One region of the Paenibacillus mesotrionivorans genome, then DNA from elsewhere that is predicted to be linked to it. Evidence: riboswitches for the same ligand, from Rfam matches in the RefSeq annotation. Region 1 holds a riboswitch; each other region holds the start of a gene.
What was found. Region 1 has a riboswitch for thiamine pyrophosphate ahead of ACI1P1_RS19365 (thiamine phosphate synthase). Riboswitches for the same ligand answer to the same signal wherever they lie in the genome.
Positions count from the first base shown of each region.

Region 2: it holds a riboswitch for thiamine pyrophosphate, as region 1 does, so the genes downstream of both, ACI1P1_RS21415 (acetylornithine deacetylase) here and ACI1P1_RS19365 (thiamine phosphate synthase) in region 1, are expected to answer to the same signal.
Region 3: it holds a riboswitch for thiamine pyrophosphate, as region 1 does, so the genes downstream of both, thiM (hydroxyethylthiazole kinase) here and ACI1P1_RS19365 (thiamine phosphate synthase) in region 1, are expected to answer to the same signal.

Region 1 covers NZ_JBJURJ010000013.1:97,560-105,011, reverse strand. Annotated here, with positions in the region: gene thiH (2-iminoacetate synthase ThiH) at 1-1,024, opposite strand, end outside; gene ACI1P1_RS19375 (thiazole synthase) at 1,062-1,832, opposite strand; gene thiS (sulfur carrier protein ThiS) at 1,885-2,088, opposite strand; gene ACI1P1_RS19365 (thiamine phosphate synthase) at 2,085-2,705, opposite strand; TPP riboswitch at 2,868-2,968, opposite strand; gene ACI1P1_RS19360 (iron-sulfur cluster assembly accessory protein) at 3,112-3,414, shown strand; gene ACI1P1_RS19355 (YuzB family protein) at 3,414-3,638, shown strand; gene ACI1P1_RS19350 (hypothetical protein) at 4,375-5,163, shown strand; gene ACI1P1_RS19345 (ABC transporter substrate-binding protein) at 5,214-6,242, shown strand; gene ACI1P1_RS19340 (iron ABC transporter permease) at 6,239-7,452, shown strand, end outside.
Region 2 covers NZ_JBJURJ010000015.1:78,368-85,819, reverse strand. Annotated here, with positions in the region: gene ACI1P1_RS21435 (ABC transporter substrate-binding protein) at 1-591, opposite strand, end outside; gene ACI1P1_RS21430 (ABC transporter permease) at 643-1,398, opposite strand; gene ACI1P1_RS21425 (ABC transporter ATP-binding protein) at 1,395-2,342, opposite strand; gene tenA (thiaminase II) at 2,339-3,010, opposite strand; gene ACI1P1_RS21415 (acetylornithine deacetylase) at 3,007-4,347, opposite strand; TPP riboswitch at 4,428-4,537, opposite strand; gene ACI1P1_RS21410 (Rne/Rng family ribonuclease) at 4,593-5,846, opposite strand; gene ACI1P1_RS21405 (M50 family metallopeptidase) at 5,913-6,827, opposite strand; gene ACI1P1_RS21400 (peptidoglycan DD-metalloendopeptidase family protein) at 6,820-7,452, opposite strand, start outside.
Region 3 covers NZ_JBJURJ010000011.1:140,859-148,310, forward strand. Annotated here, with positions in the region: gene ACI1P1_RS17425 (DoxX family protein) at 1-291, shown strand, start outside; gene ACI1P1_RS17430 (hypothetical protein) at 409-639, shown strand; gene thiM (hydroxyethylthiazole kinase) at 743-1,552, opposite strand; TPP riboswitch at 1,635-1,743, opposite strand; gene ACI1P1_RS17440 (cupin domain-containing protein) at 1,809-2,129, opposite strand; gene def (peptide deformylase) at 2,237-2,752, opposite strand; gene ACI1P1_RS17450 (hypothetical protein) at 2,882-3,559, shown strand; gene ACI1P1_RS17455 (guanylate kinase) at 3,611-4,165, opposite strand; gene ACI1P1_RS17460 (histidine kinase N-terminal 7TM domain-containing diguanylate cyclase) at 4,264-5,850, shown strand; gene ACI1P1_RS17465 (DUF5050 domain-containing protein) at 6,756-7,452, shown strand, end outside.

The DNA.
Region 1 (7,452 bases):
TGCGGTCATCGGAAATTTCAAATTGCGGTGTGCCTTCCCCGGTGTGGCCGCCCACCTCCGTAGAGACTCCCGCAGACATTTTGGTAATGCCCAGATGCACCAGATGATCCCGCAGCTCCCCGTTTTCCCGGGTGGACAGGGTGATTCCGGCCCGGGGCATAAACAGGCGGTAAGCCAGCAGAATCTGGACCAGGTTCCGGTCCGAAACAAGAGACTGGGGATCATATTCGCCCAGATACGGACGGAACCGGGGGGCGGACAGGCTAATTTCGCAATCCCGGTACTTGTCCTGCAGATAACGGGCGTGCATGCAGGCATGGAAGGCCTCCCGCCGCCACTCGTACATCCCCAGAAGCGCACCGATATTCACATTCCGGAACCCGGCCTGACACGCCCGCTCAGGGGCCTCCAGGCGGTTGCGGTACACCCGTTTGGGGCCTTTGACGTGGATCTGGCTGTATGTCTCCCGGTGGTACACCTCCTGGTATAAGGTGAGCCCGTCCGCACCCGCCTCCACCAGCTGGCGGTATTCCTCGGTACGGAGGGGGAAGATTTCGATGCTCACAGACGGGAAGAACTCCCGCAGGACATGGACACAATCCACCAGGTAGTCCATGGGCGTCGCCTGGCGGGATTCCCCGGTCAGCATAAGCACATGCTTGAGGCCAGTGGCGGCGATGGTTTCAGCTTCCTTCCGCAGCTGGTCCATGGACAGCCGTTTGCGGGGGAATTCAAAGTCGGCGCTGAAGCTGCAATACGTGCATTTGTTGATGCAGAAATCGGACACATACATCGGGGTAAACAGCTGCATGGCGTATCCGAAGTGGGTTCGGGTCAAACGCTGGGCCTTCTGTGCCATTACCTCCAGAAACGGCTCGGCGGCAGGGGAGAGGAGCGCCAGAAGATCCCGCTCCTCTAGCCGGTCCCGGGATAAGGCCCGGCGGACATCCTGCGGGCCCAGCTCTTTCCATAGCTCTTCATAGGGATAATGCTCAAGCCGTTCCAATATGGGGCCAAAGCTCATGGCCGTCACCTCCTAGAATAATTGGTGGGGAATGCTGTCAGGCCCCCAGGAATCCGGTGAGGGGGGAGGAGGCAGAGGCTGCTTCCGTTACAGGACCCAGTCCGGACAGGTAAGCCTGGCGTCCGGCCCGGACGGCGTCGCGGAAGGCCGCCGCCATTCCCATGGGATCGCGGGCGGTGGCAATGGCCGTATTCAGCAGGACGGCGGAGGCCCCCATCTCCATGGCTTCTGCCGCTTCGGAGGGTCTGCCGATGCCGGCATCCACAATAACGGGAATGTCCATTTCCTCAATCAGGATGCCGATGAGCTCCTTGGTTCTAAGCCCTCTGTTGGTCCCGATGGGGGAGCCCAGGGGCATGACGGCAGCCGCTCCGGCATCACGCATCCTGACGGCGGCGGACAGATCGGGGCTCATGTACGGCAGCACCACAAACCCCTCCTCCGCCAGAATTTCCGTCGCTCTCACCGTTTCCGCATTGTCGGGCAAAAGATGCTTCTGGTCCTTGATCACTTCAATTTTGACCCAGTTGCCCATTCCCGCCGCCTTGGCCAGACGGGCGATGCGAACCGCCTCCTCCGCTGTACGGGCTCCGGAGGTATTGGGTAAGAGCACCATTTCCTTGGGAATATGAGTGAGAATATTCTCCTCCTGGGATGAGGGGTCGACCCGCCTCAGGGCAACGGTAATGACCTGTGCGCCGGAATTGGCGACTACCTCGGGAATGAGTGCGTTCCGGCTGTATTTGCCGGTGCCGATGAACAAACGGCTGGACAGGGCCTGGCCTCCGATATGAAACAAATCCTCCATGGATAAAAACCTCCTTATAATGGGTGGAAAAGGACAGGGCGAAAAAAGGGTGTTACCCGCCGCCTACAACTTGAACCATCTCGATGCAGTCGCCTTCGGTCAAAGCAGTGCCGTCATACTGCCGGCTGTTCAGCACAGCTCCATTCAGCTCCACAATCACCATCGCCCGCCGCCATTGCGGCAAGGCCAGCAAGTCGGCCATACTGGAGCAATCCTCGGGAGTGTGGAAGGGTTGGCCGTTAATCATCAGCATCATGGGAGATCACCTCCTTTTAAAGCTGCGTCGCGGTAGTCCCGGGCGGCCTGTGCAGGATCGGCGGCTGCTCCGATGCCGGAGAGCACTGCATAACCGGCTGCCCCGGTACGCAGCAGCCCGGGAATATGGGCGGGCTGGATGCCGCCCAAGGCTATGACAGGATGATTCCCGCTTAGACGGACGGTTTCCTCCAACAGGCGGAGACCTCGGGGAGGGACACCCGGTTTGCTGGCGGAATCATATACATGGCCAAACAGCACATAGTCGGCGCCCTCTGCGAATGCCTCGGCCGCCTCCTGGGGGGTATGTACAGAAACCCCCACCAGCAGATGGGGCCACCGGGTTTTGACCGTGGAGGGGCGCAGGCTGTGCCAGGCCAGCTGGACTCCGCAGGCTCCCACTGCCAGCGCCACATCCACCCGGTCGTTAATCACAAGCTTGCCCGGGGACACGCCACCCTGCAGGAGATGCAGGGCCCAGGATTCCATTTCGCGGGCGGAGGCAGCTTTATTCCGCAGATGGATGTAATCTACCCACGGGGCAGCCTGGGCGGCCGCATGGAGGGAAGCGCCGAAGTTTCTGCCTCCCGTGATCATATGCAGCTTCGGGGAAGTCACCGGAATCACCGCCTTTCTTTTTGGAGTAGGGAAAATAAAAAAACTGTCCCCTGGAAAAGGGACAGTTTGGAATCGGTGGAATCGGCTCGCCGTTGGCGGAGGACGGTGCGCAGCATCCTGAGAGGATGGTGTTGCTGCCGCAGTCGCGTCGTCGGGTGTAGCCCAATCTCGTTCCCACTTCCCTACGCTGGAATTGCCCAGATCAGGTTCAAAGGGTCCGGATCAACATCCGTCTCAGCCTTGCGGCCCCCCTAGTGTGAATAACTTATGAACTTTTGCTGCACCCATCATAACACAAGGCAGGGCAGGTGGGAAGGGGAACCGGACAACTCCAGTTGCTTCAAAAAAGCATTATCATATACAATGGGGGATGTACAAGCGGATTGCAAAGAAGGAGATGTGGAAGATGAATTGTAAAATTTCCCGCAACGCGGCCAAAAAGATTCTTGAAGAATTGGAGAAGGAAGAAAATAAAGAGCTGAAGCTGAGGGTGTTCGTTACCCATAAGCACGGGGATCATGCCCATTACGGCATGGACCTGGATACACCCAAGGAAAATGATGCGGTGATTGAGACCGACAAGGGAATCACTGTGCTTCTGGACAAAGATGAGCCCCTTCTGGACGGGATCCGCGTCGATTATTTCTACGTGCCTCAGGAAGGCTTCGCCATCACCAATCCCTCCAAAGGAAACACCGGGGATCACTAATGTCCAAGAACAACATCCAAATCTGCGACAAATGCAAGCATACCCGGGTCAAAACACTTCTTCCCAAGCTCGAGAAGCTGTCGCCGGATGCGGATATTAAGGTGGGCTGCAAATCCTATTGCGGCCCCTGCTCCCGCAGCGCCTTTATATTCGTCAACGGGCGGTATGTCACCGGTGCGACCGAGGATGAAGCGGTCGAGAAGGCCAAAAAATTTATTAAATAGAACAAACACTTCAGAATAGAACACACACTTTACAAAAGAACACACACCCAAAAAGTTCTTGTCACCACAGGCGTGGTTGGCAGGGGCTTTTTTGTGTATTCGAAAGTGGGGGGGCCAATCCGGATGTCTGGTTAGGAGGCCAAGCTAATGTTTTTGGGCCGGCACTTGGCGGCAATCGGCGGAAATCCCTCCGGCCCAGCAGCCGCCATCGCTAACGGAACTGTGCGACGCTTAGAGGCCGGAATCCGCCGCTTTGGCGCGCTAACGGAACTGAGAGACTCTTAGCTGGCTCCGGGGGTGCAAATGAAGGGCAAAATGTGCGCTAAGGGACGTTGAGTTCCGTTAAAAATCAAATTGGTCCCTTTTCAGCCGCTAAGAGCTTTTGAGTTCCGTTAGCGGTTGGAGGGGGGGCAAGCCGTTAGCGGTTGCTGAGATCTGGTTTGAGGTGGGTGACCATTAGGGACTGGAGGGGCTGATTTAGACGGCCAAAACATTTTGCGGTTGAAGGGGCTGGTTCTGGAGAGGAGGCCGCTTCTTTCGATCGTCAATCAGAGGCAAATTGAGTCTATCCGGCAATCAAACATCGGCAATCGGCCGCCTCGAAGTGCGCAGCTGGATTTTTTCGGGCCGGAGGGCATCTTTTTATTGACACGAGAGAGTGATAGGCATTATCATTTGATTTGTTTAAATGATAATAATTATCAACCATAGAATGTGGAGCGGAGGTAGGCGATTCATGCAATCCATCGAGCTGTCTACGTACGAGACGATGTTTGGCGTGACGGACAGACGTGCGGACAAGCCGCTTTTGATGCTGGAGCTGGCATGTCTGGCATCCACGGTAGGGGCGGAGGAGTTTGTGGAGGTATATGGCCCCCGGATCAAAGCGAAAAGCCCGGATGTGTGCGCTACCTATTTTGCCTCGTGGCTCGGGCGCTTGGGTGCAGCTGTGGCATATGCCATGTGGCATGACCGGCTGGACCTCCGGCTGACGCCGGAGGGTGTGTTTCTCCAGATGGAAGAGGCCTCCTATGGGGCATCCATGTCCTTCCGGCTGGTTTGTCCCGATCCTGTGACACTCCCGGCCGAAGGGGATGAGGAGCAGATGCTGCAAGGGCTTGCCGCTTTTTATGGCCAAAGCCTCCGTCCGGTGGTGGATGCCGTTGCGGCAGCGGGAGGGGTGTCGCCTGGTGCCATCTGGGCATTGATGGGCTCCGGGCTCCATTATATTCTGGACAAGTGGCGCTCCGAGGAGACAGATCCGGTGCTGAAGGCCAGACTGGAGACTGTGGCGGATATTCTGGTTAACCGGCTGCCGCCGGAGGTGTTCGGGCGTCCGGGTAACCCGTTCCAAATCAAATTCCGGCTGACCCGCAATCTCAAGGGGGACGGCCAGGTGAGGCTGAAGGCCTCGTGCTGTCTTGCCTACAAGACGGATACGGGACACGGTTATTGCTTTGCCTGTCCGAAGATAACCGAGGAGGAGCGGGAGAAGAGACGCGGTGCCGCTGCCAATCATGCATAAATAGCAAGATCACCCGGCGTACGGGTTACATAAATGGGGAGGAATCATTCATGTCTATTTCACTGAAAAAACAAGGGATACTGCTGTCGGCGTTGCTGTCGTTTGCGCTTCTGGCAGCCTGCGGCACATCCAATAACGCTTCACCGGAGCAAACGGGCTCCGCCTCCGGGCAATCTCCGTCTCCGGCTGCCTCCGCTTCAGTGCCTGCCACCAAAACCGTTACACACGCCATGGGCAGCACCGAAATTACCGGTACACCCAAGCGCATTGTGGTGCTGGAATGGACCTATGCAGAGGATTTGATCGCGCTGGGCATTCAGCCTGTGGGAGCAGCGGATACGGCGGGCTACAAGAAGTGGATTACCACCAATGCGGCATTGGGCAATGACGTTGTGGATGTGGGCACCCGCCAGGAGCCGAACCTGGAGGCCATCGCCGCATTAAAGCCGGATCTGATCATTGCCGCCCAGTTCCGGGTTACAGGAAGCTACGACAAGCTGAAGCAGATCGCGCCTACGCTGGCGTTTAATTCCTACCCGGCGGAAGGAACCATGGACCAATACACGGAGATGGAGAATACCTTCAAAACCATCGCCGATCTCACCGGCAAATCCGCCGAGGCGGAAAAGGTGCTGCAGGGCCTTAACCAGGCGTATGACGCAGCCAAAACGAAGCTGAAGGCTGCCGGCAAGGAAGGGCGCGAGTTTGCCCTGGCCCAAGCGTATTCCAATCAAAATGCGGCGGTGCTGCGGATTTTTACGGATAATTCCACAGCGGTAAAAATCCTGGAGCGTATCGGGCTGAAAAATGCTTACCACGCGCCGAAGTTCGAAATGTACGGGTATACGCAAACCTCTGTTGAAGCGCTGCTGCCGCTGGAGAAGGCGGACTTCCTGTACGTGGTGCAGAAGGAGGACAACGTGTTCGAGAAGCAGCTGAAGGACAATGCGGCGTGGAAGGGGTTATCCTTCGTCAAGGAGAACCGGACCTATGGTCTCGACCCTGCTACCTGGCTGTTCGGCGGTCCCCTCTCCGCCAAGGCATTTGTTGAACAAACTGCGGAACTGTTGGCCAAATGATGGAGCGGCGGTCATCTTTCCGCAGACCGGCGGCGGTGATGGCCGCCGGTTTTTTGCTGCTTATGGCCTGCATGCTGGCCGGACTGGGCCAGGGCCAGGCCGGCATCGGCTTCAGCCAGGCCATAAGGGCTTTACTCCACACCGCCGGAGGAGGAGCGGCGGAGGAGTTAGTCCGCGGCGTACGCCTGCCGCGGGCGGTGATTGGCGCGCTGGCAGGCAGCGCCCTGGCGGTGACCGGGGTGCTGCTGCAGACGGTGACTCGCAATGCGCTGGCCTCCGCCGGCACCATGGGGATCAATGCCGGTGCGTTTTTTGTGGTGGTGGCGGGAACGGTGTTTTTCCCGTCGATGGCGCAGCTGGCGCCTCTGCCTCTGGCGTTCGCCGGAGGCTGCCTGGCGGCGGTACTCTCGTATCTTCTGGCCGGGGGCAGGAAAAGCACCCCCGTCCGGATGGCGCTCTCCGGCATGATCGTCACGCTGGTGATTTCCTCCTTCACCGGCATGCTCCAGCTGCTGTTCGAGAATGAAACCGGCGGCCTGTTTGTGTGGGGCTCCGGTCTGCTCCAGCAAAATGACTGGAGCGGCGTCCGGTACGCCTGGCCCTGGATTGTCCTGGGGCTGCTGGCGGCGTGGATGTGTTCCCGCAAGCTGGATGTGATGAATTTGGGGGAGGACACGGCCCGTTCCTTGGGTCAGCATGTGGGACTGGTGCGCGGTGCGGCGTTAGCCTTGGCCGTGCTGCTGGCGGCTGTCACAGTGAGTGTGGTGGGACCCATCGGCTTCATCGGCCTGATGGCGCCGCATCTGGTGCGGCTTCTGGGGTTGAAGCGGCATGGTCTTCTGCTCCCTGCCGCAGCCGTGTGGGGAGCCGCCCTTCTAAGTGCGGCCGACCTGGTGTCCCGATTGTTCATCAGCACACTGGGTGAGCTTCCGGCAGGTGCGGTTACGGCGGCGCTTGGGGCGCCCTGCCTGATCGCCCTGGCCCTGCGGGAAACCCGGGGCAAGGGCGCCGCCGAAGGGCAGGCCGGCATAAGCGCCGGCGGCGGCAGATGGCAGCTGCCCCTCGCCGCCTGGCTGGCGGGCAAGGCAGCGCGCCGGGAGGAAACGCTCCACCCGGGCGGAGCCTACATTCTTCGCTCCCGGCTGGAAGCGGCCTATTCCTTCCGCCTCTGGGTGCTGCTGGCGGCGCTGCTGCTTGCGGCCTCCCTGGT
Region 2 (7,452 bases), on a different contig from region 1:
ATAACCGCCGATAATGGCGTCCACCTTCTTGGTGGTCATGGCGGGAATCAGGTCCCAGCCGATATCGGTATACTTCACCTTGGCCGGATCTCCTCCGTCCGTCTTCACCATGGTGTTCACAATCGCCTCATCCAGGGGAATGGAGGGGTAGCCGATGTTTTTGCCCTCCAGATCCTTGGGGCGTTTGATGCCGCTTTGCTCCAGGGCAAACAGCTGGTTCAAGGGATGGCGGACAATGGCCGCCAGGGACACCACGGGGATATCCTCCGCCCGGGAGATGGCGATAACCGTCTGGTAGCTCAGAGCCAGATCGGCCTTGCCTGCGGCCAGCAGCTTCACGGCGTCATCCGTGCCCGCCGGGGTCTCCAGCTTCACCTTCAGCCCCGCTTCCTTGAAGTAGCCTTCTTTTTCCGCAGCGAACAAAAAGGAATGCACCGCGTTGGGGTACCAGTCAAGCAGCACGGTCAGCTCCTGCTCCTGCCCGGAGGCGGAATTGGAGGCTTTGCCGCAGCCAACAGCCGTAAGAGCCAGAGTCAGAGCCAGCACCAGCAGCTTGCCGAGGCGGGCGGTTTTTTTACCGGATAATAGCATGTTTTTCGTCTCCTTCTAAAAGTTAATAAACGGCGTCCTGCGCCGGTTTTCTCACCTGCGGTTCTGCCAGCGCACCACCCGCTTCTCCAGCAGCAGTGCGGCCAAAAACATGGCTATGCCCAAGAAGGACAGCACCAGCACACCCGCAAACAGCGCCTCCGACCGCATTTGACTGGAGGCCCGTTTGGTGTACATGCCCAGCCCGGAGTCGGCGCCCAGCCACTCTCCGATGGTGGCTCCCCCGATACTGAAGGTGGCGGCCACCTTGAGGCCGGTGAAGAAGGACGGCAGAGCCGAGGGGATTTTGAGCTTGCGGAAAATCTGGCCGTTGCTGGCCCCCATGGTTTTCATCAGCTCCAGCGTGCCCGGATCGGTCTGGCGGAAGCCGTCGACAGCCCCCACGGTGACAGGGAAGATGGTAAACAGAATCACCACCGCCACCTTGCTCCAGATTTCGTAGCCGAACCACATGACCATAACCGGCGAAAGCGCCACGATGGGAATCGTTTGGGAGGCAATAACCAGAGGATACAGAGTCCGTTTGGCCAGCCGGGAGCCTTCCATGAGAGAGGCCAGCAGCACCCCGAACAGCACCGACAGGAATAGTCCCAGAAGCGCCTCCTGCAGGGTGTACAAAGAATGGCGCCACAGTAAATCCCGGGTATCCCAGACGGATACCAGCACCCGGGACAGCCGCGGAATAATGTAGCGGGGGATGTCCAACCAAACGGTTGCCGCCTCCCATACCCCCGCCAGGATAAGCACAAAAAGAATAGCCGGGCCGTATTGACGGAGCCAAGGCTTCATACGCGTCCGCCCCCTTCCTCCGGCTCTCCGGGGTTCTGCCCGCCTGATTTGCCCGCTCTTAAGAGCCGCAGAATCTCCCGTTTGGCCGGCAGCAGGCTGGCGTCCAGCATCGCCTCGCTCTTCCGGGGCCGGTCCAAGGGCACCCTGAATTCCTCCAGGCGGCCAATCGGCGAGGTGCAGGCCACCAGCACACGGTCGGAGAGAAACAGCGCTTCATCCACATCGTGAGTGATGAAGAGAATGGTTTTCCGGTGCTCCTCCCATACCTGGAGCAGCCATTCCTGCATATCCAGTCGGGTCATGGCGTCCAGAGCGCTGAAGGGCTCATCCAAAAGCAGCAGCTCCTGGCCGGCAAGCAGCGTCCGCAGGAAGGAGACCCGCTGCCGCATACCGCCGGACAGCTCGGCGGGCAGGCGGTCGGCGCTTTGCTCCAGGCCGAAGGAGGGCAAAAGCTCCCTTACCCGCCGCCGGGCTTCACCCTTCGGCATTCCCCCTACCTCCAGGCCCAGGGCGGCATTGTCCAGCACGGTGCGCCAGGGCATCAGCCCGTCCCGCTGGGGCATGTAGCCCGCCAGGCCCAGCCGCTTCGGCTTGCCGCGCGGCGGAGCGGTGAGACCTGAGCCTGTTCCGGGTGCCGGTTGGGATGCAACCCCAGCCCCGGCACCGGGTAAACCCGGCTCCCCGCCGGATAACCGAATTTCTCCGGCATCCGGCTCCAACAGCCCGGCGATGAGACGGAACAGAGTGGTTTTGCCCACCCCGCTGGGAGCCAGCAGGGAGACGAACTCCCCTTTTTGGATGGTGAAGGAAAGGTTTTCGAACAACAGGCTGTCCGGGTCAAACCGGTAGGTCAGCCCCCGCACATCGAGAGCCGCCGCTCCGGGACCCTCCGTATACGCAGCCTTCGAAGACCTTGCCTTGCCTTCCTGATCACAATCGGTCATACCGGCCACTCCTCCATCCGGTAGGCCATCTGCCAGAACAGATACTCAAAGCGCGAGGCGGTTACGAACCGCTCCGTCAGCAGCGCCAGCTCCCCTTCTGGAAGCCCCTCGGCCAGCTGGTTCATCAACTCCATACACCATTCATTCAGCTTGGCGAACTCCTCGGAGGCATACATCTCCACCCATTCTCCGTAGAAGGGATGCTCCAATGACCCCGGATGGGCAGCGATGGCAGTGCCAATCTCGCAATAGCTCCATGTACAGGGCAGGAGCGCGGCGGTCAGCTCCGCCAGATTGCCCGCCGCTGCTGCGTTCAGCAGGTAGGACGTATAGGCTGTGGTGACAGGTGCGGGCTTGGTATCCTCCAGCTCCTGCCGGGGAATGCCCAGCCGTTCCGCATACTGGCGGTGCAGCTCCATCTCCACATTCAGCGTGCTGTCCAGAAGCTTGGCAAACAATCCCATGGTGGCAAGATCCTTGGCTTTGATGCTGCCGTAGGCGAACATCTTGGCATATTCCTTCAGATAGGCGTAATCCTGCTTCATATAAAAGGCAAACCGTTCGGTAGCCAGCGTCCCGTCCCGCAGCTCCGTCAAAAAAGGATGCTGATGGCTGGCCTGCCAGATGGTATAGGCTGCGTCATGCAGCGTATCGGTAAACCGTGTCATTGATCTTCTCTCCCTTCGGTTTTGGGGCTGTTGCACCAGACGGCAATAAAACGGAGCAGGCTTTCGGCAAAGGTTAACAGCTCAGCCACGGACACACCCTCGTTCACTCCATGCGCTTCCGACAGAAGCCCCGGCCCGTAGATCGCCGCGGGCACACCCGCTTCCGCCAGCCAGCCTGCGTCAGTAACGGATGGGCTCATGCTGATCTCCGGCTTCCGCCCAGCCGCCTCCTCATGACATCCAGCCAGACAGTCCAAGCCCGGGTGCTGCCGGTCCAGCTCCAGCGAGGGGAAGATTTCCCCCCGGTCCTCAATCATGGAACGCCCGCCCCACTGGAATGTAGGGGGATGCTCCCTCAGCCACGGATCGGCCATGGCCGCATAGCGGATATGTTCCTCGATTTCCCGGGTCACTGCCTGGTAATCCTCATCCGGATAAACATGCACCGTGATCCACAGCCGGCAGCTATCCGCCACAAAAGCGGCATGCCGCCCGCCCTCGATTACGGCGGGATTGATGGTGGTGACTCCCAGCGGGAAGCCGGGATACTGCTTCACTACCGCCCAGTGGCGCTCCAGCTCCTGGAGGCAGCCGATGAGCTTCGCCATCTTCTCGATGGCGCTGGCGCCGAACACACCGCCTCCGGCATGAAGCATGCTAGCCCGCATCCCGTCATGATGCACCTGGGGGCTCTGAACCGTCAGCCAGCCGGTGATAACGCCTCCCTGGCCCTGGATGGCCAGATTGCTGGTGTCCATCACCACCGCATAATCATACCCGTCGGCCAGTCCGCGCTCCGTGATGGAGCGTGTGCCGGCTTCGCCCGCCTCTTCGCCTACGGCGCTTTGGAACTGGAGGTTACCTCCCAATAGGATGCCTTCATCCTTCAAGATGCGGATGGCCAGCAAGGCGGCGGCTAAAGCGCCCTTCATATCCGCCGTGCCCCGGCCAACGGCCCAATCACCGTCCACATGGAGCTTGAAGGGATCACCCAACCATTCCCCGGGCTTTCCCACCTCGGCCACATCCATATGCCCGTTCAGGATCAGGCTGCGGCAGCTGTCCGGCCGGGCTCCCGGCTTGATCCCGACCACCACCGGATCCCCTGGATAAAGCTCCCAGCGGCTGATGCCAAAACCCGCCGCCTCCAGCTCATTAGCCAGAAAATCCTGGGCAACGGCCGTATTCCGGGCAGGAGGGCTGACCGTGGCATATCCCACCAGCCGCTCCAGTATAGCGAGCAGTTCGTCTCTGCTTCCCCTGATCCGCTGAACGGCATGCTGCAGCTTTGCCCCGTCCAGGATTTCCGCCTTTTGCCGTGCTTCCGGTTCTCCCATATGTACGCCCCCTTCGACCTATTTTTTCCAAAAAAATGGATTCTTGGCGCAAGAAAAAACCCTCCGAGAATAGACGAAGGGTGTGGTTTCGTTGTATTCTCTACGCCAGCATTACCTGGTTCAGATTAACGGTCAGGAACAATCGGTTCCAATCTCAGCCGGACTATATCCAGCCCCCGTAAACATATATTCAGTTACATCCACTATACCGGATAGGCGACCGGTTGGCAATTGAAACGTGCGGCTTACGCGTGACCGGGCCTGTGCTTAATCGGCGCCCGACCCGTTCCTCCGCAGCAGGAGCAGGTTTCCGTCAGAAGCTCGTCCAACGCCGGACGGACCTTCTTCCGGGTGATTTCCACCAGCCCCAGCTTGGTCCAGCCCACCACCTGCACCTTGGTGCGGTCCTTCTTCATGCAGGTCTCCAGCTTGTCCGTCACCAGGCGGCGGTGCTTCTCCTCGGCCATATCAATGAAGTCGACAATCACCATACCGCCCATATCCCGCAGGCGCAGAAGCCGGGCAATTTCCTCCGCGGCCTCCATATTGGTTTCGAAAACCGTCTGCTCCAAATCCACGGTTCCCGTGTACTTGCCGGTGTTCACATCAATCACCGTCAGGGCTTCAGTAGGGTCAATCACCAGATAAGCGCCGTTCTCCAGCCAGATCTTACGCTTGTAGGCCCGCTCCAGCTGCTCCTCAATCCCGTAATGCGAAAGCACCGGCTCCGGTCCCTCATACACCTTGACCCGGTCCTGGAGCTCCGGGGCCATGGCACAGATTTGGGCGCCGATCTCGTCGGCGGAACGCCCGTCATCAATAATGAGCTCCTCCACAGAGTCGGAGAACAGATCCCGGACAAGCCGGGGAATCATCCCCAGGTCCCGGTACAAAAGCGCCGGCGCTTCAGCAACGTCTGCCCGTCGTACCAGGCTGGCCCAGATGTCGCTTAAGATGGCCATATCCTTTTGCAGGGACTCCTGGCATTCATTCTCGGCCACGGTGCGGATAATAATCCCGTCCTCCGGTGGTTTGATCTGCATGCCGATCTGCTTCAGCCGGGCCCGCTCCGGCTCGGACTCAATCTTGCGGGAGACCGCCACATAATCCGCATGTGGCAAAAGCACCAGCCAACGCCCCGGCAACGTAAAGTGGGTGGTCACCCGGGCGCCCTTGGTGCCCAGCGGCTCCTTGCGCACCTGGACCAGGATTTCCTGGCCTTCCCGCACCAGCTCGGTGATGGAGGGTTTGACCTTGGGTTTCTTCTCCAGGTGAACCGGCAGCAAATCATCAATATAGAGAAACGCATTCTTGCGCAATCCGATATCCACAAACGCCGCCTGCATCCCCGGCAGCACGTTCACAACCTTGCCCTTGTAGATATTGCCGGCCCGTTCCCCTTCCGCCGGCTGCTCCACGAAAAACTCGGCCAGCCTTCCGTCCTCCATCAACGCAACGGAGCTGGCGCCGGACTCATAACGAACCACAATCCTTTTCAATACGCTATTCACCTCATTGCCTGTTTCTCCATGTAGATATTGTAGCATAAGAGGAATGTGACCACACTAACCGATTTTTTCCCCCTTGCCGCGGCTTCGCCCGGGTCCTATTCCCCCACGGCCTCCCGGCGGGCCGGACATCCGGGACAGATACGCCCGCAGCAGCCTGTCCTCCGGGCATACCTGCAGCACGTCTCCCGTCCGGTCCACAATATACAAGAGATGATGCCGCTCCCGCTTGAAGCGGCGCAGCACATGGGCGGGCTCCTGGTCGAAGGGCACCACCAGCATCTGGGGAGGGTGACCGGCCCGCTGCATCCTGAGGCAGCTTGCCTCCCGGCTAACCAGAAACCGGAAGAATTGATAAGGCAAATGCTTGATGCTGTACCAGTTGCTGAAAAACAAAAACAGCCCGATAGCCAGCAGATTCAGATGGATGCCCCCTGCGGCATAACGCGCCAGCGCTGCAATCACCATAGTCAGAGACAGCAGCAGGCTGGTATGCAGGACCGCCGACAACACCTTGTGGTAGGGCAGCAGATAGCTGAGCATGCCGAGCAACAGCTTCCCGCCATCCAATGGAAGAACCGGAAGCAGATTGAATAGCCCGATCATCAGGTTTGCCTGCAGGAAATATGCCCAATAATCCGCCGATTGTCCCGGTCCCCATTCCAGCATCAAGAGGGCAAAAGCGGCCATCCACGCATTCTGCAGAGGTCCGCACAGCGCCACCACCATCTCTTCCTTGGCCGGAACATTGGCAGACTCCTCCATCTCGGCCACACCGCCGAAGGGCAACAGCTGAACCCGCCTGATCCGCCAGCCGTAGGCCTTTGCTGCGGCAACATGGCCCAGCTCATGGATGGTTACTACCCCGAATAAGGTCAGCATTTCCGCGAAGTAGCCCGTCCACACGGAGAACAGCATCAGGATGAGGAACAACGGATGAAGCCTGTATACAATACCTCCCCATCTAATCAAAGGTTACCACATCCAGGGGATCGATGAATCGCTCATCCTTCATAACCGCCAGATACACATTGGCTGAAGCGGCCTCCATCTCTGCCAGGGCATGACTGATGACCTCTCCGGCCTTGACCCAATCCCCGGTTTGCCACTGGGCCGGCTTCAGCCCGCCGTAAGAAACCCGCAGCCCGCCGGAATGGCGGATGGTCACCAAATAGCCGAAGCCCTCCTTCGGGCCGGCGAATTCCACTCTGCCCTGATCCAGCGCCGCCACCTGGGCGTCCGGCTTAACCGCCAGCCATATCCCCTCCTGATTATTGGAAAAAGGCTTGATTACTGTTCCCCGCACCGGCTGCACCAGTAACGATGCTGATCCGGGAGCCTGAACCTTCACCGCATTCTGGCGTTCGCCGAAGGCGGGCAGGAAGGATGGCGCTCCGCTGAAGGTGCTCTGGTACCAGGCCGCCGCCCGGCTGAAGTCCATTTCTTGGGTCAGCGCTTCCGTTACCACTGCCTGAGCCCTGCGGGTCCAGCCGGCATCCCACTGGAACATCCCCCATACTCCCGCAAAAAGAACCCCCGCCAATACCAGCTTCGCCTGGAACAATCGGAAGAAAGGCCCGCGTCCCGGTGAATGCCC
Region 3 (7,452 bases), on a different contig from region 1:
GGCCCCAAAGGCACCGGAGGCTGGATGGAATCCATCGGTATGAAACCCGGTGTGGCCATGGCTGTGATGGCCGGATTGTCTGAGCTGGCAGGCGGCCTTCTGTTTGCCGCAGGTCTGTGGCTGCCGGTAGCCGCAGTGCTCATCGCAGGCACGATGCTGGTGGCCATTGTGAAGGTTCACGGCCCCAACGGTTATTGGACCGATAAAGGCGGTTATGAATATAACCTCCTGCTGATTGCAGTAGCAGTGGCTCTGGCCCTGACTGGCCCCGGTCTGTACGCCATCGGCTGATTTGCTGCATAGTGAACGCCGCCTGGGTTATGCCGGGCGGCGTTTTGGCATGCGCATAGAACCTTGGCCGCCAAGCCATAGTATGGGTAAAGATGTGTGTGAAAGGAGGCGGAGAGCTTGTCCCCAGATTTTCAAGAGGAGCAAAAGCACGCAGGCACGGGTTTTCCGGAGGCGGATGCCACTGTAGCGGGCCGCGGGGATGCAGAGGATGACATGGAGGTGGCAGCCTTGACAGGGTTGGCCCAATGGATCAACTGCCAGGGCGACTCAGGAGAAACCGCCGCATTGATGGACCGTCTGAAGGAGGATTTGCCGGGTAAGGTGGAGCGCGGCGGAGAGAAGTCCTGAAGCCATGGTCTTACGCAGGTGCTTCCAACACGAAAAAAAGGCTGTCCCCGTCATGCTCATGACGTTTGGGACAACCTTTTTTTGTGACGGGCTGCTTGCAGGCCTACTCTACCTGAGCCAGGATGGCCGCTTTTTTGACGAAGGCGCCTTCCACCTGATGGAGCTGGTTCAACAGCTCCGTCTGGAAGGTTCCGGGACGGTCGCCGCCGGATACCTTCAGGGCTTCCTCGGCAGCTACGCCATAGTAGGCCAGGGCGGATACCGCCGCCTTGACCAGGTCCTTCTCTACCGCGGCGAAGGCTCCAATCACAGACGTGAGCAGGCAGCCGGTGCCCGTAACCTTGGTCAGCAGGGCGGTGCCGTTGCTGACCTTCCAGGTGACGCTGCCGTCGCTTACGATATCGTCGGCGCCGGTCACTACCACCACGCAGCCCAGCTTCCGGGCTGCCTGGCGGGCCAGCTCCACCGCATCCGCTGCGGTATCGCCTCCGTCCACACCCTTGATCGTGCCGGATTCGCCGATCACGTTGGCGATCTCTGCGGCATTGCCGCGCAGGATGGACACCTTGACCTCGTCCATCATCTTCCGTGCCGTATCCGTCCGGTACGGGGTGGCGCCTGCGCCGACGGGGTCAAAAACCACCGGCACGCCATGAGCGTTGGCCGAACGGCCGGCCACATGCATGGCGTGGACCACGGTTTCATCCAGGGTGCCCATGTTTAGCACCAGGGCACCGGCGATTTTGGCCATATCAGCCACTTCTTCCTTGGCGTACGCCATAACCGGGGATGCCCCCAGCGCCAGCAGCCCGTTCGCCGTAAAGTTGGTCACCACCACATTGGTGATGTTGTGGACCAGGGGCTTCTGCTCCCGTACCTTCATCAGGTTTTGCTCCAGCTCATGTAATTCCATTTTCCGCCAACTCCTCATTATCGGTAGTCCAGCTAGCCGGACGCGTGAACCGCAAAAAAGACGCCTCGCCAATAGCAAAGCGCCTCAAAACGGGCAAGCTCCCTACGCTGGCATGATCCAACAGGTTCCAATGGTAAACGGCGGACAGCCGTACTCTCAGCCCGCTCCTGCGGACTCCCATGCTTCATATGCAATTACGATCATCTTACCAAGAAGGCCTGTGCTTGGCAATGCGAAGCAGCCGTCTTATACAATCCTAGAACTTCACCAGATCCTGACGGATGGGTGTGAAGGTATCCAGCAGTGCGGAGTCCTCCTCCAGCGCTGTCACCCCGTGTTTGGCATTGCTGGGAATGGCGATGGTTTGACCGGCGGATACTTCCGTTTCCTTGCCGTCGATACGGAAGGTAAACCGTCCGCGCAAGCAATAGCTCATCTGCTCATGGGGATGGCTGTGCTCGTAGCCTTCCGCCCCCTTGGCAAAACGCACCTCCATCATCATCAGGCTGCCCACTGCGTTCAGAATACAACGCTTTACGCCCGGCTCCGCATTTTCCCATACTCCGATATTGCTCACTTGTACCTGCCTCCTGTCTATTCTTGCGGCGCACCGCATATCTCTTCTAAGCATACCCATCCTGCCGGGAGATGTCCATAGCTACCCCTTCACCAGGACTCCCCCGGTCAGAGAGGTCTGCTGAGCTTCAGTACCTGCAATAGCGGCACCCGGCCGCTGCCGGATTCATGGAAGAGCCATTGCTCCTGCATGTGGTCGATAAACAGCACCCCGTCCAGATGATCCACCTCATGCTGGATACAGCGGGCCAAATACCCCTCCGCCTCAATAATGACCGTTTCCCCTTGCCGGTTGAGGGTGCTCACCTTTACCCGGTTGGCCCGTTTCACGTTGCCGTAGTAGCCGGGGTAGGACAGGCAGCCTTCGGTTCCCATCTGTTCCCCGCTTTGCTCCAGGATAACCGGATTGATCAGCTCCACCAGACCATCCCCACAGTCCATCACAATGAGTCTGCGCAAAAGACCTACCTGGGGAGCGGCCAAACCCGCCCGGCCGTCAGCCGCATACAGTGTTTCCGCCAAGTCGTCCAGCATCCGCAGCACCCGGGGCGTCAGCTCCTCCACAGGTTTGGCGGTTTTCCGCAGAATGGGATCGCCAAACGGCAAAACCTCTTTTACTGCCATCCTCATACCCCTTTCGTTTGCTCCTGCGCCATATCCTCAATTTCCCTTGTGAAATTGTGCCAACTTATTATAATATTGAAATAATTATAATCACCAAAATTTATTTTCCAGGCGGAAAGGAGTCTTTTTATGAAGAAAAAGCTTTTGGTCACATTCGGAGGAACCCTGCTTCTTTTGGTTGGTATGGCAGCAGGCGCTTTAGCCAGTACGCAGCTTCAGGAAATCCGGGCTTACCTGAATGGAGAGCTGAAGGTTAGATTCAATGGAGAAATTGCCGTTTTGAAGGATGCGGACGGCAACCAGGTTCTTCCCATTACCTACGAGGGCACCACGTATCTGCCTGTCCGGGGAATCGCCAATCTGCTGGAAATACCTGTGAAGTACGATGAGCAAGCCAAAGAGGTCCTTCTGGGCGAGCTTGCGGAAGGTGTTCCGGTTAACCGGGAGGATTTTAACAACACACTCTATTCCAAGGATCCCGCACATACGCAATTCGGTGGCAAAGACTATTCTGAGGTGCTGTACAGCGCACCGGACTCCAATATTAAATATACGGCCTTAAGCCCGGCGGGCAAATATACGAAGCTGGTTCTGCAATTTGCCGCAACAGTCCAGGATGTGGAATCGCTGGAGATCACCGATATTGACAAGAATGCCCTGCTCAAGGAAGTCAAGGGCATTACTCCTTCATCAGGCCTCCAGACCATTGAAGTCACGATCACAGGCGTGAAGAATATTTCCATTCAGGTCAAACAGCCCACAGACGGAGGGTTTATCATTCCGCTTACAACCTCCTACTATCAATAACTGTCACCCGATGCAAATGAACGGCTGTCCATTTCCAGGGCAGCCGTTTTTTTAATCCCATGGTTCCGTCAAAGCGCCTCCAATAGCCTCGATAAAATATAAGGCCTGGTCCAGACGCTGATCGGGGTTGGGGATTATCAGGTCACACCCGAACAGGAGCGAGACCTCTTCTCCATAACTGGCTAACCGCCGCTCCTGCTCCAGAGCGGACAGTCCCCGTTCCGCCAGGCGCCGGGCGCATTGGTCTTTTTCCGCGTAGATGCCAACAAGCAGCACCTTGTCCCCGTAACGCTCCTTTACCTTGCGGGCTCCGAAGGCATCCAGCACCACAGAGTGGGGGGTCACATCCTGAATGGCTGCCGCAACGGATGCCATGGAGGTGCCGTACATATTCCCCTGGTATTCGGTTGTCTCCAGAAGCTCACCGGAGGCGTACATGGCCTTCAGCTGCTCGGCGCTGCCGAAGTAATACTCTCTTCCATGGGTTTCCCCCTCCCGGGGAGGGCGGGAGGTCCAGGTGACGATCCGGGGCAGGCCGAGCTTGGCCTGAAGTGTGCTTTTGCCCGCTGCGCTGGGTCCCTGCAGAACAACTAGCCGATGCGACATGTAACCGCCTCTTTTCCATTCTTATCCCTATATTATACAATAAAAGTACAAAAAAATCGGATATCGTTTTTTTCTCATTCGTCAGGAGGGACCAAGGCTTGAATTCCGAGACCTTTATCTACATCACACTGATTACCACGTCCGGAGCCTTGAACGCGCTCCTCTTTGTGTATGCCTTGTCCGACAAAACCCGCTCACAGGCCATGAGGGCATTTGCTGGCGTTACCGCAACGGCAGCCCTCTATTGCTTCGGAGCGGCACTGCAGCTGGCCAGCACCACCCTCGCCGCGATTAAGGTTTGGATCAGCGTGGCCTATTTGGGCATGGCGTTTTCACCAGTGTTTCTGCTTATTCTGGTCAGTCGCTATACCGGAGTGGACAAATGGCTTTCCCGCAAGATAACCGGACTTCTCTTCGTAATCCCCGCCATAACCTGTTTCCTGGTAGCAACCAATGATCTGCATCACCTCTTCTACAAATCCCTGTATCTGCGGACCGATGCTCCGTCTCCCATGGCGGATATTATCATCGGTCCGTGGTATATCATCCACGGCGCTTATACCTTCGGCAGCATGTTCCTCGGAGCCTGCCTGCTGGTAGGTCAATGGCGGACGGCCTCCAGAGCATACCGGAAGCAGATTTTCACACTGTTTCTGGGGACGATGCTTCCGATTATCGCGTCCTTTTTGTATCTGATGGGAGTGATCCCCTACAATATGGACCCGGTTCCCTTTATCTTGATCTTCACAACCTCCTTGTATGTCTGGGCCATCCGGACCACGGATTTGTTCCAGGTGGTGCCTATCGCCAGAGGCTACGTGTTCGAAAGCATGCGGGACGGCGTGCTGGTGCTGGATCTCAGTGGGAGGCTGGTGGATTATAATCCGGCGGCCCGGCGCATGATTCCACCGCTGGCTCCGGAGCGGATCGGCGAACCGCTGGAAGCCGTCTGGTCAGGGAAAGCAGGCTTGGAGACGCTGCCTCCGGAAGCCGACCAGCAGGTGAATGCGGAGCAGGTCTGGCGGACCCGATGGCTGCAGGAGGGAGCAGAGGAACGGCATTATGAGGTCCGTTCCCTGCCGGTGCGGGTAAAGAATGACCGCCGGGTGGGACGGATGCTGATGCTGATCGATGTGACCGAGCATGTCCGCTACGAGGAAAAGCTGCTCCGGCTGGCCTCGTATGACGGGCTGACGGGCATATATAACCGTGCCCACTTTATGGAGGAAGCCGGGCGGCTGCTGGCAGAGGCGGAGAAAGCCGGCTCCGGCTTATCCATGGTTTTGTTCGATGTGGATCACTTTAAAATCATCAACGACCGTTTGGGCCATTCGGCGGGAGACCAGGCTTTGGTCCACCTGGTAGACGTCTGCCGGAGCCAGCTGCGGGAGGGGGAAATCCTCGGCCGGTACGGCGGCGAGGAATTCGTCCTGTGCCTGCCCGGTATGGAGCTGGCCGAAGCCAGCCGGCGCACGGAGCAGATCCGGGCGGCCATCGCGAACTCTGCCATGCCGCTGCCCACCGCAGAAAAGCCGCTGCAGCTGACGGCCAGCTTCGGCGTGGCGGAGGCAGACGGCGCCGCAGGGTTTGAGCTGGAGCCGCTGCTCCAAGCCGCCGACCAGGCTCTCTACCGGGCCAAGGCCGCCGGCCGGAACACCGTCTGCTGCAGCACCGGGACGGAATGACCGGGCGCTGCAGCATTCATGACGGCTCAGTATGCCCGCTGGCATGCCTGGGCCATGTTCATGGAAATATTATACATATTTTACCATTTTTACGAGCCGAATATACTGGATTCTTGCCCCTTATGTACACTATCCCTTCGGCTCAGTTCGCAGCCCATTCAGGCTATCGCTATTCCCCTCAAAATATCCGTAACGGAACTATCCGTCTCTTACAGAGCAAAAACAGGCGAATTCCAAATCTAACGGAACTATCAGACCGTTAGCGCCAAATTACTCACTAAATTTACGAAAAAACCTCCTGTAAGGGCCGGCCAGTTCCGTTAAAAATTCTGGCGGCCTATTTTCGGCACTTAAGAGCTTCTGAGTTCCGTTAAAGCTCCGGCAGCTTCATTCCCCCACCCAACCGCCTCTAAGTTTCGTTAAAGCTCCGGCCAACCGCCTCTAAGTTCCGTTTAATCGGGGTTCTGACGATTCCAACTCGAGCACCTCCCCACCTCCAAGTTCCGTTAAATTCGACAACCTTATTTCTGCAAACCCAGGCTTCCCGGTTCTATAAGAATATCGCATACAACACCTCCGTTACTGTTCTGCCGACTGTCCTGAGTAGATGGGATAGTGTTCGAACAGGGGCATAAGACCGTTATACCGCGGCTTAATTTGGAATATTTTTCCTTATAAAACTATCTCAATCTGTTCTTTCGCTTTCCTGAGCAGACGGGATCGTATCTGTATATGTATGCAAGTGTGTTATCCGTTCGAATCCACTGCTCCTCCCGCAATAATATCCATACCGCTGGGTGCAACTTTAGCGAGAAGGAACGCGTCTCACCATTTGTAAGTAAATTCCCAAAGGGGAGAGGATATCCCTGTTTCCCACTTCATATAAACTCGGCATCCGGATCGTCTTGGCCGGTTTCATTCTGGCAGGAGCCAGCATCTTATCTGTACCGGAAAAAACACAAGCCGCTGATCCGCGATTGACTATTACGCTGCCCTCATTTCCCGTTACGCTAAACGGGCAAACCGTGGATAATCGCAACCGGGAATACCCGCTTATTGTGTACAAGGACATTACCTATGTCCCCATGACCTGGTACGATTCCCGCTATCTAGGACTGGAAAACCAATGGTCCCCCGATCAAGGGCTAACCGTGCAGCAGAGCAACATTACTGCGTCTTACCACGGCTATGCGTCCGCTGAAGCAAACACTGCCCGCAGCTACCGGGCGGAGCTGACCGCGGGACCAATTACGGTCAATGGGCAGGCCATCGATAATCGCACCGAGGAGTACCCGCTCCTGAGCTTCCGGAACATCACTTATTTTCCGCTGACCTGGCGTTACGCCCATGATGCCTTCGGCTGGGAATATGACTGGAGCGACTCCAGCGGACTCTCCATTCGTTCGGCCAACCCCCAGGTCAAGGATGCTGGGCTTCCGGAGTATGCCGCCGGCAATGGGTTCGCCGTCTATAAGGACTATTACTATTTTGCCGAGACCGATGGGCCGCTGAACCACATCTACCGGAGTCCGGTGTCCAACCCGGAAGCCAGAGAGCACGTATATGAGTATGAATACAGCACCACGTATGGACCTAACCCCA